3 regions of the Jeotgalibacillus sp. JSM ZJ347 genome follow, and region 2 is predicted to be linked to each of the others. Evidence: riboswitches for the same ligand, from Rfam matches in the RefSeq annotation. Region 2 holds a riboswitch; each other region holds the start of a gene.
The links. Region 2 has a riboswitch for cyclic di-GMP ahead of ACH6CZ_RS14550 (anti-repressor SinI family protein). Riboswitches for the same ligand answer to the same signal wherever they lie in the genome.

Region 1 (5,846 bases), on a different contig from region 2:
AACGAACCTTAAGTCGACAATCGTTTCTTCTGTTACCCGAATGGAAAAATGAATCAGCATAATACCAAGGACGCCACCTGCAAGTCCATCAATCCAATGCATTGCATTCTCTGGAATACGATCTTTGATGATTCGCCATTTTAATTGAAGATAAAAAAAGGTAAGTGCTAGGATAATGCAAATATTAAGAAATAGACCTTCAATGACTAAAATCATACCCTGTGTTCCCCCGTTCACATAATCCTGACATGTAACAACTAAATGAATGATATACATATATACTAACCGATCGTTCAGCTATCTGCATACTATTTTTACCGAATTTTCAGAATAAATAGTTCTATTTAACTATTAACGATTTTGTGTATATGTGTTAAATATTAGTATATAAATACGATGATTGATATAAAATCATTTAGGAAAGGGATGGTTTTTCTGGTCACTAAAAGTGAAAAAAATTTATATAAGCTTGCTAAGTTAGCTGAATCATCTAATAAAACGAAAGGAGAGTTTAAGACTTTTATCGAAAATAGAAAGAAAGATATTCATATGTCAAAGCTGGATGAAGAGAAGCGGGCGGTCAGAGAAATGATGATCATTCAGTCATATTTTTTGCAGTAATATAACCGAACGTTCGGTTGTCACTATAACGATTCTGATGAAAAAAAGTTGGTGAATTATGAACACGAAACTACTGATTATTCAAAGCGCAATTCGTCTTTTTGCACGGCGTGGCTATGAAGGGGCTTCAATCTCATTAATTTCAGAAGAATCCCAGCTCACAAAATCGTCTATTTACAGCCATTTTTCCAGTAAAGAAGATCTTTATATGAAAGCCCTCGATTACTTAATTAATTTTCATCAGCATTACTGGAGTCGGAAAAGGAGCAGCCTGAAATCTGCTACAACAGAAAAAGCATTAAGTGAAATTTTATGTAACGTCTATCAGACTTCCCAAAAAGAAACCTATTTGTCTGTTTTCTGGCAGCTCGCCCTGATTGCGCCTCCTTCTTCCTTTCAAGAAGACGTAAGTCAGAAAATGCTGCGATCAAAAAATATACTATTAACCTATCTTGAGGAAGTTTTTTTGCACGGGTTAACAACAAATCAAATTACCAGTGAGCACAGCCCCGTTTATCTTGCTCATTCTTTTTATTGCTTATTAGAAGGGGCTACACTGGCTCATTTATATGATTCTGTGACTGATAATGAAAAACTGCTGGAAGTGATGTTAAACATATTTTTGAACGGTATAAACATTAAAAAATAAATCATGCAGAGATGCGATGCACTGTAGTTTTATTTGGGCACTTAAATGACAGGGAGTCATTTGTGCAACCGGCTCTCTGGGAGGTGACTCAATGCAAAGGTCAGCGATCAATCATATAATCCTTCAGGAATCTGAAGAGTTGCTCAGCCAATTAGAAATACATGATGAATGTTCATATATTCATTCATTACAGACTACGGCATACTATATTCACTTTTGTGAATATCTTTCATTAGATCACTGCTTAACGGAAGCTGCAGTGCAATCTGTTTTATTTCATGATATCGGAAAATTAAAAATTCCTTCTGATCTTCTTCAGAAAACAACGAGTCTGACACAACATGAATGGTCACAGCTACAGGAACACCCGGCTTTTTCTTTGGATATTTTACAAGCGCATCAAAACATTCTGATTGATCCGGATATTGTACTGTACCACCACAAAAATATAGATCAGTCAGGCTATCCGAGGTCGAATAAACACATTAACTTAGGTGACGCTGTCCGTATTCTTCGCATCGTTGACAGCTTCGAAGCGATGACCGCTGAACGTCCATACGGGCATGTATTCTCAAGGGATGAAGCCTTATCCGAACTGAAAAAATACGCTGGTAAATATTATGATCAACGATTTATTGACGCCTTTTGCTCATTTTCAAAGTTATTTAGTCTTCCGCAGAAGAAGAGATCAAACGATCGACGATTTGACTGGTATGGGCTGTCATAAAAAAGCACTTCCTCAGTGTTGGAAGTTCTTTTCTGCAAATTAAAGTTTCTAGTATACCAGTCAGACATTCTCCAGCAGCGGCCGGTCCTGCAAATACATCGCTAGATCCTGACTTTTTCCATGTGTAATTTCTTCAGCAATTAACTTCGCCAGCACCTGCCCGTACACCATTCCATTATCGCCAAACGCAAATACAAAATAGCAGCCCGGAAATTCTTCATATTTTCCGACCGCAGGGACTCCATCCACAATCCCGCCATAAGATGAAGCCAAATAAAACTCAGGCTCAACTTTTATATCCGGAAACAATTGATTAAATTCCTTAATTAATTGACGTTTTTTATGAGTTAATTTACTATTTCTGTCTCCTTCTTCATCTGTGTTTTCATCTAATCCGCCTATAATGATCCTGTTGTCTTTTGTCGTTCTTACATATAAATAAGGCCGTGCGGTATCCCAGAGGATTGTCCGGTTATACCATTCTGACAGGTCCTCAACCGGATTTGTGGTGACAGTAAAGGTGCTTGCAAAGGAAGCTTTTTTCTCTTTTTTAATATCCATGCCTTCATATCCTGCCGCAAAGATTACGTGCCGTGCCTCGATGGTATAGCCGTTCTTTGTAGTCACAATCATATTGCCGGTTTCCCGATCAAAGTGCTGTCCATTCATTTCAGTATGTTCGAATACACGTACACCCTGTGCGACCGATTCTTCAAATAAGGCGTGCGTATAGGTGAACGGGTTGATTTCCCCGTCATTGTAGGAGTAAATCGCAGCTTCCCGGCTGAAAGGGTACTTCGCTTCAATCTCATCTCTTTTTAAAAAGTCGACCTCACAGCCATGCTGTTTTAAATAATCATATTCCTTTCGCAGCTTGTACACGTCTTCCGGGCAACTTGCAGAATAAAGGGTGTCTCTTCTGGTGAATTCACAGTCAATGTTTGTATGACTGGACGTTGCTTCAATTTCATCAATTGCTTCCTTCAGCAACTTTAAATGTCTCGCAATGTAGTCTTCTCCAAAGGTATTCACTAAACTGGTGAACATCTTCTCACCGGAATATTGAAGTATGGCAGTATTTGTGACAGTGCTGCCGCTCGCGATCCTTGATTTTTCAATTACAACGACATCGAGATCGTGATCAGCAAGATGATACGCGCACTGTGCACCTGAGCTGCCACCGCCAACAATCAAGACGTCACAGGACAGGTCTGTTTCTAACGAGGGATAAGCTGGTGCATCTGGAAAAGTAGTTGGCCAGTAATAGGTACCGGTTTGACGTTTCATGTGGAACCTCCTAAAAGTAAATTAGATAACGTTACTATGTCCAGATTTCGGTTGTGTATGCCGAGCGCAGTCTGGGTCAGACCCAGACTGCGCTAATCAGGTGTGCAAAACCCACATGCCATGTAAAATAGTATGTAACAATGAAAGAGTAAGTACTAATGAGGTGAACAAATGGAAACCGTCTATTTTGCAGGAGGCTGTCTGTGGGGTGTGCAGGCATTTATCAAAACCCTGCCTGGTGTGACCGCTACAAAAGCAGGAAGAGCGAACGGATCAACGAGTACGCTGGATGGTGATTATGATGGGTTTGCGGAATGTGTGAAAACTGAATTTGATCCAGAGTTCGTGACCATGGAGCAGCTGATGGCGTATTTCTTTGAAATCATTGATCCTTATAGCGTGAATAAGCAAGGCATTGATGTCGGGGAGAAGTACAGAACTGGTGTATATAGTGAAGCTTCAAGGCATTTAGAGGTGGCAAGGACGTTCATCCAGAATAGAGATGACGCTGACCGTATCGCGGTTGAAGTGCTGCCGCTCACCAACTATGTGCGGAGCGCGGAGGAGCATCAGGACCGGCTTGATAAGTGTCCGGATGACTACTGCCATATTTCTGAAGAACTGATGAATAAATACCGCACGTGAGGGATTTTAGTTGTAGAAAATCATGAGCGATATTATGCTCTAGGCAAAGGGAGTCTGTTACAACTCCCTTTGGAATTCTTATATTTCCATGATAAACGCACTTCTGACGAATATAACAGACGATTTCAGTCAGTTTCTGAACGATTTCCAGACATTCTTTTTCAGTGTACTGCTGTCCAGTCGCAAATAAAGTATCCTCTATATTTTGACCTTTAATAAATTCCATCGAAAAGAACTGCTCACCCTCATATGAAAAAGCTTCAATCAATGCAGGAATTCCTGATTGAGATACCAGACTTAAGAAGCAATTTTCTCATATTTACAAATACTTATCTGTAGCTTAACAATTGAGCGCTCAGCTCCTATATACTTGTGTAGTAAAAATCATGAAGGAGTTGTCAGCTTTGAAAAAGGTTTTGAATCGTTCTTTGATTTTGTCTCTGGTGATCTCTTTGTTTGTTCCTGTCTATGGAAATGAAGAAAGAGCGGAAGCGGTCACGGCGAATGACGTGGTCATTAATGAAATTGCCTGGATGGGCACAACGTACAGTTATTCAGATGAGTGGATGGAGCTCTATAACAATACATCTGAAACTATTAATTTAACAGGCTGGTCATTAAATGCGCAGGACGGCACCCCCGCGGTTGCGTTAGAAGGCCAGATTCCGGCTGGTGGATCTTTTCTGCTGGAAAAAACAGATGATGATACAGTGCCAGGAATCGCTGCTGACCTGATCTACAGCGGTTCGCTTGGAAACAGTGGTGAAACCCTGGAGCTGCGAGATGCAGCCGGTGTGCTAGTTGATTCGGTTGACGCATGGTACGGTGGTGATAACACTGCTAAATCAACAATGGAAAGAGTGAATCCTGATGGTACGGGAACAGCTGCAGCAAGCTGGACAACAGCAACAATGGCATATGACCGTGGGTTTGGAACGCCTGCTAACAGTGGTTCAGGCAGCACAGGCTCAGGTGACGGTACAGCGGCTAACGTCTGCGGCGACTCGACTGAACGTTTAGATAATGTATCTGAATCATTGTATGCAATCAACGTTTATTTTAATAAATGTGCAATTGCTGCTGATGCAACAGCAGGAAATGCTGCAAACTATAACGTCAATCTTGAAGACCGCTTAATTGAAAGACTAAATCAGGCAACAACAAGTATTGATTTTGCGACTTATGAAATCAACCTGCCGCGCGTGGTTGATACGCTGATACATAAAGCAGCTGAAGGAGTGGATGTCCGCGTGATTGCAGATGCAAAAGACGCGACAGATCCTCATTATGCAGACCGCTTTAATACAATGAGATTATACATAGAAGAAATGGTCCGCGGGAAAGATGGCAATGTCGGAACAGCTGATGATATTCAGGTGTTTTCTGATTCCCCGATGCTTGCAGTAAAGGATCCGGCATTAAGAACCGCACATGGACTGCCTGCTGATCCGGGTGATTTTGCATACGGTACCTACACAATCGGAAGTTCTGATTACACAGGGTATTTATTTGTAGATGCAGAACAGAAAACAGATGGCACCTATTATTCCCCTGGTGTCCAGATGCACAACAAATTTACGGTTGTCGATGACACGTGGGTTTTTACAGGCAGCTGGAATTTTACAGTGACAGGACTGTATGGTTCTGAGGAAAATATGGCAAACGGTGTCCTTGGCGGCAATCAGCAGCACGTAGTAGAGCTGCATGCCCCTGCCGTTGCGAATGCCTATGAGACAGAATTCAATGAAATGTGGGGCAGTGACACAATGACCCCTGATGCTGCTGTGTCTAATTTTGGTACAGGAAAAGCAGATAACACTGAACATATATTTGATGTAGGTGGCAAAATGGTGGAGGTATACTTCTCAACTGGTGATGATGCACTTGGACGCATGAGGGAGCTCGTTAAAAATGAAG
Region 2 (5,846 bases):
GAATCTCCTCCCAGTTCATCAGGTCACCATGTTCTTTCACTGCTTCATGATGAAGGCCTTTAAACCATTTCGGGTCCTCTGTATTTAAAACGGTCGGGATAAAATATAAATCATAGCCCGGTGTAATGGCTTCAAGTGCCGATACTTCAAGCACACACGGCACGGTATATCTGCGTACTCTTGCCATGAGATCAAGTACGTTTTCAAGTGTTACGCCATCAGAGCCGCCAACCATGACTGCATCTGTGCCTGATTCACAAATTTGTTCAAGTGCTTCATCAGTTATTTCTTTATTAGGGTCCAGTTTAAATACATGCTTCCACTCCCGGACATCGTACATCCCAAATCCTCCATTCGAACACTCATTATCCGTACTATTATAGCACCGAAAAACTGACTCTAAAAGAGAAGTGGGGATGAAGATATGAAGTGTTAAAAAACCTCCTGAAATGGAGAGGTTTTCTAGCATATTGGCTCTGATCTCCGTTTCAAGCGGACGCTTTCTGCGGCCGGGCGGTGACTCCGGGACGATTAGAGGGCAGCTGAGACCCCGCAGCCGAAGGCGAGAAGGCTCAGCAACCTCCGTCCGGAAAGCGTCCGCCTGAAGCGCAGCGAAACGATTAAAGAGGGCAAGACACAATGTCCCGCCCCCTTAAAAATATTACGCTTTATCTTCCTCGCTGTCACCACTCTGATGAACGCGCTCAAGCACCATTGCATACGTATCATTGCCATAATTCAGGCAGCGCTTTACGCGCGAGATCGTTGCAGTGCTTGCACCGGTTTGTGTTTCTATTTTATGATAAGTATTCCCTTCGCGCAGCATACGTGCTACTTCAAGGCGCTGAGCAAGAGATTGTATTTCATTAATTGTGCACAAGTCATCAAAGAATCGGTAGGCTTCGTCTTTGTCTTTAAGTGAAAGGACGGCTTCGCATAGCTGGTCCAGTTCCTTCCCTCTTAACTTATCGATTTGCATCAGACAGATACAGCTCCTTTTAAAAGTATTGCAAGAGCAAACGTGTGCTCAGCTAAAAATAGGACTCTTTTACATTTTAACGCATTATCGTTGGAAAGAGTACCGTTTTCTTCTTTACATCATAGATTCCGCGCTGTGTCACCCTTAAATAAGGTAAGTGAGTTGAAGATAGAAATAGCAATGTATACACAGGATCATCAAAACAATACCCGCATTCCTTCAAAACACAGCGCAGTTTCTTTTCATCCTCAATCAGTGTTTCCATCGGCTGATCTGACATGACACCGCCAAGTGACAGTGGAATCTCATGCAAGATTTCCCCCTGATCCATCAGTACGATGCCTCCACCGATTTCTTTCATTCTTTTGAAGGCATCCAGCAAATCTTTTTTGCTTTTGCCAATCAGTAAAATATCACCTGTGCTTGAAAAAGAAGAAGCCAGTCCACCAAGGGTACTCGCAAACCCTTTAATCAGCGTACAGATTTTCCATTCTCCGTGACGGTCAACAAGCATGAGAAAGCTCTCATCATTATTCCGAGGAAGCTCGTTCACACTCGCATCAATGGATACTGAATATGGCTTGGTGATCACGTTATTGACCATATCGATCCCACACGGCATAGAAAACTGAAGATCGTCAGCTTCCAGCTCCCAGTCGATCTCAAGCGGGTTAATCTCTGACCAGTCGGGTTTGAACTGTGGTTCCTGCTCCTGTCCATCTTTCAAGATCCATTCCCCTTTTGACATCACTGATTCAGGCACCGGATTTTCCGGATCGCTTAGAATATTTAACGTTGCGAGTCGTCCCGTCGCAATCATCCCCTGCATATAATCCAGGCGGTAATATTTTGCAATGGCATATGAAGCCATGTGATAGGCTTCAATCGGTTCTACACCCTCATCAATCGCAATCTGTACTAGCTGATCCATGATACCGCTTTCATAAAATGACGGACTTGAGCCATCGGTGGTCATCATTAATGAGTCAAAAGAATAAAGCTTCCGCTCTTTAAGTTCTCTAATCAGCTTTGGCAGATCAGGTCTGATTGATGAATGTCTGAGCGTCACGGCAAGCCCCTGCTCAAGACGCTTCCACACATCATCACCTGTCATCGCTTCATGGTCTCCCGTTACACCGAGCAACGACATTTTTGCAATCGTCTTTTCTGATGCTCCCGGCAGGTGACCTTCAACCCTCTTATATCGCAGACGTGCTTCCTGCACCCAGCTCAGCAGCAGATCATCCCCTTCAGCAAGCTTAGGCCATGAAGTCAGCTCCCCAGCAAGTAAAACGCTCGGGTCATCAAGCCAGGAAAGCACTTCACCATTTGTAAAAACTTCTTCTTCATTGCGAAGCTCAGTCTGAGAATCCAGCCTGCTCCACCAGTAGTAAGTCAGCGGTGAAGTTTTGAATTGCTGCATAAAAGGAAGCGCTTTCTTTTTGTCGCATAATAAAAGGAGCATTAAATTATCCTGAATAAATGTGGTCGTTCCACGCTTCGCTGCATATTCTCCAAAACTTTGCGGATTATACAATTGAAATGGATGGACATGTGGTTCAATATAACCGGGTACAATCCATTTATCCTCAAGGTGAAGCACTTCAGTTCCATTCATTTTCTCAGGCATACCGCTCCCTGCATAAATAATTCTATCCTGATAGATCCATATATTCCCTCTCACCCATTGATGAAGGGACGAATTTAAATAATTTACATCAGCAAGTACAAGATCAGGGGATTTTTTCCCTTCCAAAATGGAGGTATGGCCTCTTAAATGACTGATCTTCCACGGGAATCTCTGTTCCACTCTCATCACTCCAAGCATTCCTCTAAAAGTTTCATTCAGTTTACCATATTTTACGCGTCACCGCACAAAAGAAATGTGACTTTTTAATGATTATGTGCATAAGTGAACATTATTTTTAAAAAATACATTTAAATCCATATTGATCATCAATCTTTTCCTTTAGCATCTTAAAATATTCTTAAGTGCGATAGATAAATATACATTTACTGTATTAATCATATGTTGTTAAAAAATATATTGAATATTCAGTCAAATGATTTTTTTCAATTACAGTTATTAGTGGTCTTTTTTTATTTGTATGATATTATTTATATAAGAATATTTAAGCAAAGAGAGTGATTGTCATGATTGGAGACCGCGTTAAAGCTTTAAGAAAAGAAAAGAAAATGTCGCTGACTGAACTGGCTGAACAGGCAGGCGTTGCTAAATCATATATCAGTTCTCTTGAGAGAAATCTTCAGAAAAATCCTTCTATCCAATTTTTAGAAAAAATAGCTCCTGTACTTGGTGTAACGGTCAACTCTCTACTGGATCCGGACAGCGATGAAAAAAATGTGGATAGTGAATGGGTAAACCTTGCGAAGACAGCGATGGAGTCAGGGATCTCGAAAGAACAATTTAAAGAGTTTATTGAATTTAATAAATGGCGGATCAATCAAAAATAGCCTGTGCAGCGTCTAACTTTGCACAGGCTTTTTCATTGTCTCGCGTATGAATTAACCAACAACTAAATCATTCCTCCTCCAATTGGCTGAACCTGCACTCTCCAGAAAATCTCTGATTTCTTCCTGTGAAATTCCCGCTTGTACAGCTTCCTCAATTAGCGCCATCCATTCAACATCGATTTCATTTTTATGACCCATTACATTCCCCTCCTAAAATACTTTCTACAGTACTTCAGGCGGCTCAGCCGTCATAGCTCCCCTATCTCTTTATTGGCCTTAGACCCGTAAGCTTTGCGTCCCATCCTTTCAGATGGTTTGCCTTTTTCTGTTCTCTCATAGCGATTGCGGCACCGGGATCAACATTGGGCTAAAAGTTTGAGTTTAAGTATTGAATTATGTTATAGACTTATATTATCACTTGGTTTAAAGTAAATAAATAGTCATATTTACCTAAATATTCTGACTTTTTCAACATTAAATTTGTGTTACAATATCAAATTGACTTATTTTGGTGAATACTGGTACACAGATTGACGAATATGCTGATTCAGTTCGTAATAAGAGATTGCTCTAAGTGACGGATATGTAGTGAGATCTTCACCGCATACCGGACATATCCAGGTTTCGCGTGACCCGCTGCTATAGGATGAGCGCATACATTTAGGACATTCTTTTCGCACCATATGATCACCTCTCGTTCTCTATAAAGAATATATGTAATCTCATTATAAGTGATAGTCAGTGATATACAAGAGGGAAAAACGCTCTTAAAGGGTGCAAAAAGAATGTTTTTCAACTAAATGCTCTCAATCGCTCCATATAAGTTAATTTTTCTGAAAATTTTAACTTCTTTTTAATGCTTTACTGCCAATATCTTTTCTATAGAAAAAATGGTCTGTGTGAACTGAATCCAGCGCACGATATACTTCATCACGTGCCGATTCAATCCCCTCTCCTGATCCGGCAGCAAGGAGCACTCTTCCTCCGTCGGAAACGATGTCAGAGCCATGTACTTTTGTACCCGCGTGATAGAAGAATGTTTCCGCATCCAGTATAGTCTGGACTGAATGTTCTTTTTCATAGGAGCCCGGGTATCCCTCTGATGCAAGGACCACGCCAATAACCGTATGATCACTCCATTCAGCCTGTGCCGTTACACCTCTTAACAAGTTTAGCAGCAGCAGTGCAAGGTCAGATTTCATTCTATGCAGAACAACCTGCGTCTCCGGGTCGCCAAAGCGGGCATTGAATTCAATCACTTTCGGGCCGCCTTCAGTCAGAATTAATCCTGCATATAACACACCTGTAAAAGGCGTCCCTTCTTTCATCATTGCCTGAACAACCGGCTCAATAATCTCATTCATTGCCTTTTCTTCTGTTTCAGCAGGCAGATGCGCAACAGGTGAATATGCACCCATGCCACCCGTATTCGGACCTTTATCATTGTCATATGCTCTTTTATGATCCTGGGCGAGCGCAAGTGGAATAATAGATCCCCCGTTGACAAGACACATAAATGAAAACTCTTCCCCATCCAGAAAATCTTCTACTACGATTTTACCGGATGAGTCACCAAAGCGGTTATGTTCAAGCATATCCTCGGCTGCTTCAAGCGCTTCATTTTCAGTCATTGCAACGACTACACCCTTACCGGCTGCAAGACCGTCTGCTTTAATAACGATCGGAGCCCCTTTACTCTTTATGTAATCAGATGCCTTCTGAAAGCTTGTAAATGTTTCGTAGTCGGCTGTCGGGATGCTGTATTTTTTCATCAGTTCCTTTGCAAATGCTTTACTGCCCTCAATTGCAGAGGCTTTTTTAGTCGGACCAAATACTTTCAGTCCCTCAGCTAAAAAAAGATCTGTCAACCCTTCAGCAAGCGGCTGCTCGGGTCCAATAACCGTTAAGGCAATATTGTTTTCTTTTGCAAACGTTACTAACTCACCCTGATCTGTTTCCTGAATATCCACACATTCAGCATGCGCTGCGATGCCTGCATTACCCGGTGCACAATATACCTTACTAACTGATGTGTCCTGATGAAATTTATAGCAAAGTGCATGCTCGCGTCCTCCGCGTCCAACTACTAATACATTCATGTGTATTCCTCCTGAAGTGATTTTTAAAAAAGAGCCGGCCTCAAAGAGAAGCCGGCTAAAAATATTCTGTAAGCGGCTTTGACATGGACCTCTTACGCAAATAGAAAAGTTTCACTTACGGTTACTCAATAGCGTTCACCTGAAATGAAGATCAAACGCCATTTTCCAGAAAACAAAACAAATTAATGCTTAAAGTGGCGTACGCCTGTCATGACCATAGCAATGCCATACTCATCAGCTTTCTGAATCGAATCCTCATCCTTAATCGATCCACCCGTTTGAATAATCGCCGT
Region 3 (5,846 bases), on a different contig from region 2:
GCACGTTCTACCTCCGCTGTGTTAAAGTAGCGGCGGATGGCAAGATCAACCTCTTTCATCCGAAACTCATTAATGACGCGCTCACTCGTCTGGTCAGAAGAACCATCATCGATCACAATCACTTCAAACTGCGGGTAGTTCAAAGCAAGCATTGACCTCGCTGTGCTGACAATCCCCACTTCTTCATTATACGCAGGCACTAACACCGAAATTGGAAAGGTATCCTTATTCATCGAAATTTCTTCAATGTGAGCTGCCCTGTTTAACTGGCGTTCTTTTCTGATCTGTGGTCCCGCAACAAGAAACATGCCAATATAAAGCAGGGAAACCGTGGTCATATACATAATAATGATGATAGCAGCAGTGTAAACCAGCCAATTTAACCACTCCATTATCTGCTCACCCCAGTTCTTAAAGTTTGAAGCTGCTTTGCCATATCCCTGGCGTACATATCTTCATGTCCTTCTGCTGCAAACGTCAGCAGAATTTCGCCATCAGGCAATTGTTTTAGTGCTTCACATGCAGCAAAACGCACCCACCAGCTTGTATCACCCGCAAGTTCCATCAAGGCAGTTGAATACCTTGTCAGCTGGAGAATTCCTGCTAATCTTGCAGCAAACATTCTTTCTTCCCAAATATCAGAAGTCAAAAATGGGAGGAGACGGTCTGCTGATGAAATATACCGGTATTGACATAGTGCACCAAGCGATTTTAACCTGACTTCTTTTTCATCATGTTTCAGTTGTGATTCAACATATGGCAGGTGCTCATAGTGACCTGTCTCGCCAAAGTAAGAAATGACGCTAAGCAGCACTGGTGTTGGCAATTCCGGATCTTTTTTCAGGATTTCAACAAACTCTTCCGGAAGTCTTCTGAAGCACTCTTTCATAAAACCCACAGCAAGAGTCTGATCATTTTTAAGTGCCTCAAGGACTTTGTCGTCTCCAAATGTCGCAAGCACACGAAGTGCCTGTCTGTATTCTTCATCCTTTTCCTTAAGGGAAAGATAATGATTTTTCACTTCCTGCTGCAGCACGCTCATTTGATAATCTTCAATAAAGAAAAGTATGTTAATGCGCTCTGCCCAACTTCCTTTCTTAAGGACGTGCCGGTAATGATCAGTAAGGTATCGTTCAGCGACCTCTTTCATACGCTGTTCGTTTTCAGCACCCTTTATATTTGATACATAACCCGACAGCAGCCTTTCCAGCACTTTATTACGCACTTGTTCATCAGACGGCAAAGTAGGCTCATGTTCAGTTTCCCCATGCAGATATGCCAGATACGAATTTAATATCTGGTGATATATACGTGAGACCTCCTGATCATGCCGGTTTACTTTCCGCTTCGAAAACGATAAGTACATTAGCACAATGATCTGCAGCAGCAAGAAAGAACCTGATATCCATAAAATCACTGTGATCATTAATTGAACATCCTTTCCATCATACGGTCAATTCTTGAAGCTACTTCCCTCACATTGAACGGTTTCACCATATAATCATCAGCACCCAGTCCGAGCGCCCTTTCAACTTCCTGGTCTCCCTGTCTTGCAGTTAACATGGAAACTAGAATATTTTTAGTTCCATATAATTCTCTAAGCTTTGCAAGCACCTCGATCCCATCCATTTTAGGCATCATTCCATCAAGTAGGATCATATATTTTTTGCCTGGCACATACCAATCATCCTGCAGAAAATCAACGCCGTTCGAATAGGTTCTCACACTGACAGAACGTCCGCCAACTTTTCCGCGTCTTTCAAAGTGATCCTTCAGCATCTCTCTTACCAGTTCGTCGTCATCTACTACAATCAGCATCATTTGTTCAGCCGCAAGTTGCATTTGAATAACCTCTGTATAGCGTACAGTACAATTTCTCCCTTTTTCTTTTGCAAAATAAAGAGATTTATCAGCACACTCAATAATCTCTTTTACGTGAACAGTCTGATGCCATTCCATCAAACCTGCTGAGAACTGTACGTTAAATTCCTGCTCTCCTGCTGTAAACACCTGTTGATTGAAAGTCTCCCGCCAGTTCTGCATTTTCTTCTCCGCTTCTTGATACGTTGTATCCGGCAGGATCACTGAGAACTCCTCTCCTCCAAAGCGGATTAATCGATCTCCGGGATCTTTCGTTTCTAATATTATATTCGCAAAAGCCTTCAGCACCTCATCACCGGCAGGGTGACCATAAGAATCATTCACCTGCTTAAAATGATCCAAATCAACCATGGCGAACACAGCTGAACTCATATCACCATCAACCATTTTCTTCGTCACTTTCAGGACTTCCTGATCAAGACAGTCTCTCTTCAGCGCACCGGTCAAGAAATCATTTCTAATTTGCCTGAGGAGCATATTCCGTTGAAACATCCGGTTTTTTAAAAAAGGAATGATAATATTTTCATTTATCGGCTTTCCGATTACATCCAGTACACCCGTTTCATAAGCTGCGATTCTTTTTTCATCTGTCAATTCCCCGCTTACAAGCACAATTGGCGTAAGGTCTTTTCTGGCTTTCTTCATCATTTCACTGATCAATGGATCTTCACCTTCCGACAGCAAACCCAGATCAACGATCAATAAGTCCGGTGACAGATCATAGTAATGTTCCAGTCCCTTTGTGAGTGTCACTGCTGTAATTACCTGAAATTCGTGTTCTTCAAGAAAGCCTTTCATTCTTTTAAGAAACTCAACATCCTTTTCTATCATCAGAATGAATGGAATATCTTCGTATTGATAATCCTCTTCTCTCTGCAGGTCTTCTTCAAGCCGGTCAATCGTTGCCGCCTGCTGCACGATAGTCTCAGTTTGAGGTATTGAAAAAAATTTTCTCCATTCATTTCCTGATAATACCCGCATACTGTCTTCCTTAAGCTCCGACAGGGCCCGCTCAGCCTGATTGGATAGTTCTGTCAGTCCGATTGTTCCCGCTGTTCCTTTTAATCCATGGAAGAAGCGATAACACTCATCTTCAGTAACAGCGTCTTTTGCACTCCACTCCCTTACTGTCTGTTCGATTCTTTTATTCAACATCTCCTGATATTTTGTACTCATATGCTCCACATCCTATGTAAATGTTCGTATTTTCACATTAGCATTCTGTTCTTTTTTCCTATTATACAACTCTTTTAACAACGAAAAAAACTTTCCTTTTAATTTAAGGAAAGTTTTTTAAGTTTTAAGGCCTCAGAGTTTTCCAGCTTTCAGTATGATGAATGGCAAAACCTTTGAAACTCGCATAGTTCTTTACTTGATCGTATACTCGGTCCAGTTCCTGTTTCATCACAGCTTCGCCTTCCTGGTAAAAGGTCAGATAATCTCCTTCAGCTGTCATCCCCGTTTCCACTCCTATCGTGACAGGTTTCCCCAGCTTTTGACCGTGTTCCAGTTCATGCAGTGTTAATGGAATCAGCGCAGCCGCAGAATCGCGATAAGCCATGATTGTAACACTGTCCGTTTCCTTCTGAACCCAGTCAGAGAGTAACCCGGTTCCATATGTGTTTTTATATTTAATTTCATCAAACCAAAAAGGAACATCCGCTTCTATCCCGATATTTAATTGACCCGCTTTATCACCAGCCTCTTTCATCAGAGACTGATAGGCTTTAATCACAGTCGCACGTTTTGAATTCCACCCGCTGTACAGGTACGGTTCAACATCCAGATGAATTCCCTTAAAGTCAGCGTCTGCTGGTGAAGCCACCTGATATTGCTCTACCCAGCCAAGCAGCTGTCTCAGCTGCAGATATCCCTTTGGTGCAGCCCAGTCCGGTGCACCATCAAGCGCATACACGTCGATCCCTCTTGCTGTCGCACCTTGAATAAATGACCGGTAGACGTCAACGGAGACGTCATGATCAATCTGTACATATACTTTCGTTACCTGTTTTTCAGTTAAAAAGTTCAGTGTGTCAGGCGTTTCATTAATCAACGACCATGGGTTCCATAACCATGTGGCTCTTTCAATTGTTGAAGCTTTTGCAGGTATTGACATACTATACACCATTCCTACAATTAGACATACTAGCGCAGAACAAATCACCTTTTTCACGTTGTCCTCCATTCTATAAGGTGGGCCTCATAGAATGAGAACCCGGCAGCCAGACAACCATTTGACAGGTTCACGGCTTTGCGTCCTTCCCTTTCGGAGAAGTTTGCCCTTATCAGATTCGTTTGTAAAAATTATACGACCATTTAGAAGGGACGTCTACGCAAAAATAATTTGCATTATTTTTTCTCAGGCTTTAATAGCTGCATACGTTCATTAAATAACGTCGGGTATGAAAGAAAACCTAGCATTGCACTTGTCACAACCGCTGTGGTCAATAAAAGGAAGATAATCAACAGCTGAAACATGACTGCCTGCAGTGGGTCTGCACCTGCAATAATCTGACCGCTCATCATACCGGGAAGCTGAACAAGTCCGATTGTCTTCTGACTTTCGATTGTCGGAATTGTACTTGCCTGAATTGATGCAATCAGAGGCCGGTGAATGGCCTGTTTCGGTGTGCCGCCCAGTGATAGGATGAGCTCAGTCTCAGCTTCTTTTGATTCGATTTCAGAAGTGAAACGGTTTAAAAACAAGATTGATAAAACCATTGAGTTACCAATTACCATTCCGCTGATTGGAATTATATACTGCGCAGTAGCCGGTGTGATATTCAGACCGAGCAAAATGCCCTGCGTCAACACTTCAATAAATACAAATGTCACAATCAGCTTCCATGTGATGCCTTTAATCGAAACGCCTTTTTTACGCGCATTCTGAACTGCTGCACCAATAATCAGTAACACCATGAGAAAGATATAGAAAAAGTTCTCCGCATTAAATACAAACTGCAGAATATAACCAACTGCAAGGAGCTGGATGATCGCTCTTATCGTGGCAACAACTGCATCCTTTTCAAGACCGAGGTTCAGTGTTTTTGACAAAACAAGGGGAATCAATACGAAAATAAGTGATAAACCAAGTAAAAGAAAACTCATTCCGCTTCCCCCTTTACAAAGGTTTTAACTCTTGGGTTCTGCGGGTCCTTCAGCAGGCTGCTTTCACCTGTTTCTACGAGCTCCCCGTCCATCATGACCCAGGTGTATTCACCAATTGATAACGCCTGCCGCAGGTTGTGTGTGATCCACATGATCGTTGTCTGATAAGTTTCATTGATTCTGACAATCAGCTCTTCAACTTCCTGCTGGGATACACGGTCAAGCGATGAAGTAATCTCATCGAGAAGCAGAATCTCAGGCTTCATCACTAGTGTTCTTGCAATCGACACCTTCTGCCGCTGACCACCTGATAGGTCCTTTGCATCCCGTTCAAGAAAACTTTCATCAAGACCAACAAGCCTGATCATCTCTTCTGCTGTTTCATCGGAGAGCTCTTTACCCTGAAGTTCAAAGGGCAGCGCCATGTTTTTACGCACGGTACCCGGTACCATTGTGGCTGTTTGCAGCGCAATCCCCACTTTTCTTCTGAGCTCAACCGGCTCGTATGAAGAAATTCTCTGATCATCTATATAGATCTCACCTGAATCAGGGGAAATCAATCCGTTGCAAAGCCTGAATAGTGTTGTTTTACCTGCACCGGACGGCCCTACAAGTGTGGTAATTCTGTTTTTCGGAAACCAGCCTGTAATATCGTGCAGGATTTTCGTGTCGCCTGATTGATAATTTACATGGCTGAACTGAATTGCAGCCTGAGCATCTTTTGTCATTGTCATTACTTCCTTTTTTCTTATTTATAATTATTATAATGTAATAATGATAATAAATAAATCACAAAAAGGCAAGCTGAGCAGCCTGCCTTTTTATTGTTCCAGAATGTCGGTCATTTTATCTAATGA

Region 1: another riboswitch for cyclic di-GMP. It lies ahead of ACH6CZ_RS06445 (HD-GYP domain-containing protein); the one in region 2 lies ahead of ACH6CZ_RS14550 (anti-repressor SinI family protein).
Region 3: another riboswitch for cyclic di-GMP. It lies ahead of ACH6CZ_RS07195 (amidase); the one in region 2 lies ahead of ACH6CZ_RS14550 (anti-repressor SinI family protein).

The regions. Positions count from the first base shown of each region.
Region 1 is NZ_JBISEN010000002.1:106,291-112,136, forward strand. Features, by position in the region: gene ACH6CZ_RS06435 (GGDEF domain-containing protein) at 1-216, opposite strand, end outside; gene ACH6CZ_RS06440 (TetR/AcrR family transcriptional regulator) at 680-1,270, shown strand; cyclic di-GMP riboswitch class II at 1,271-1,353, shown strand; gene ACH6CZ_RS06445 (HD-GYP domain-containing protein) at 1,362-1,997, shown strand; gene ACH6CZ_RS06450 (NAD(P)/FAD-dependent oxidoreductase) at 2,058-3,284, opposite strand; gene ACH6CZ_RS06455 (peptide-methionine (S)-S-oxide reductase) at 3,456-3,929, shown strand; gene ACH6CZ_RS06460 (phospholipase D-like domain-containing protein) at 4,334-5,846, shown strand, end outside.
Region 2 is NZ_JBISEN010000006.1:65,915-71,760, forward strand. Features, by position in the region: gene pcrB (heptaprenylglyceryl phosphate synthase) at 1-340, opposite strand, end outside; gene ACH6CZ_RS14535 (YerC/YecD family TrpR-related protein) at 662-979, opposite strand; gene ACH6CZ_RS14540 (adenine deaminase C-terminal domain-containing protein) at 1,056-2,795, opposite strand; gene ACH6CZ_RS14545 (helix-turn-helix domain-containing protein) at 3,134-3,454, shown strand; gene ACH6CZ_RS14550 (anti-repressor SinI family protein) at 3,506-3,652, opposite strand; cyclic di-GMP riboswitch class I at 3,687-3,784, opposite strand; gene purD (phosphoribosylamine--glycine ligase) at 4,297-5,553, opposite strand; gene purH (bifunctional phosphoribosylaminoimidazolecarboxamide formyltransferase/IMP cyclohydrolase) at 5,736-5,846, opposite strand, start outside.
Region 3 is NZ_JBISEN010000002.1:257,314-263,159, reverse strand. Features, by position in the region: gene ACH6CZ_RS07210 (glycosyltransferase family 2 protein) at 1-392, opposite strand, end outside; gene ACH6CZ_RS07205 (HEAT repeat domain-containing protein) at 392-1,426, opposite strand; gene ACH6CZ_RS07200 (diguanylate cyclase) at 1,426-3,057, opposite strand; gene ACH6CZ_RS07195 (amidase) at 3,182-4,054, opposite strand; cyclic di-GMP riboswitch class I at 4,096-4,172, opposite strand; gene ACH6CZ_RS07190 (ABC transporter permease) at 4,231-4,989, opposite strand; gene ACH6CZ_RS07185 (ABC transporter ATP-binding protein) at 4,986-5,717, opposite strand; gene ACH6CZ_RS07180 (thioredoxin family protein) at 5,811-5,846, opposite strand, start outside.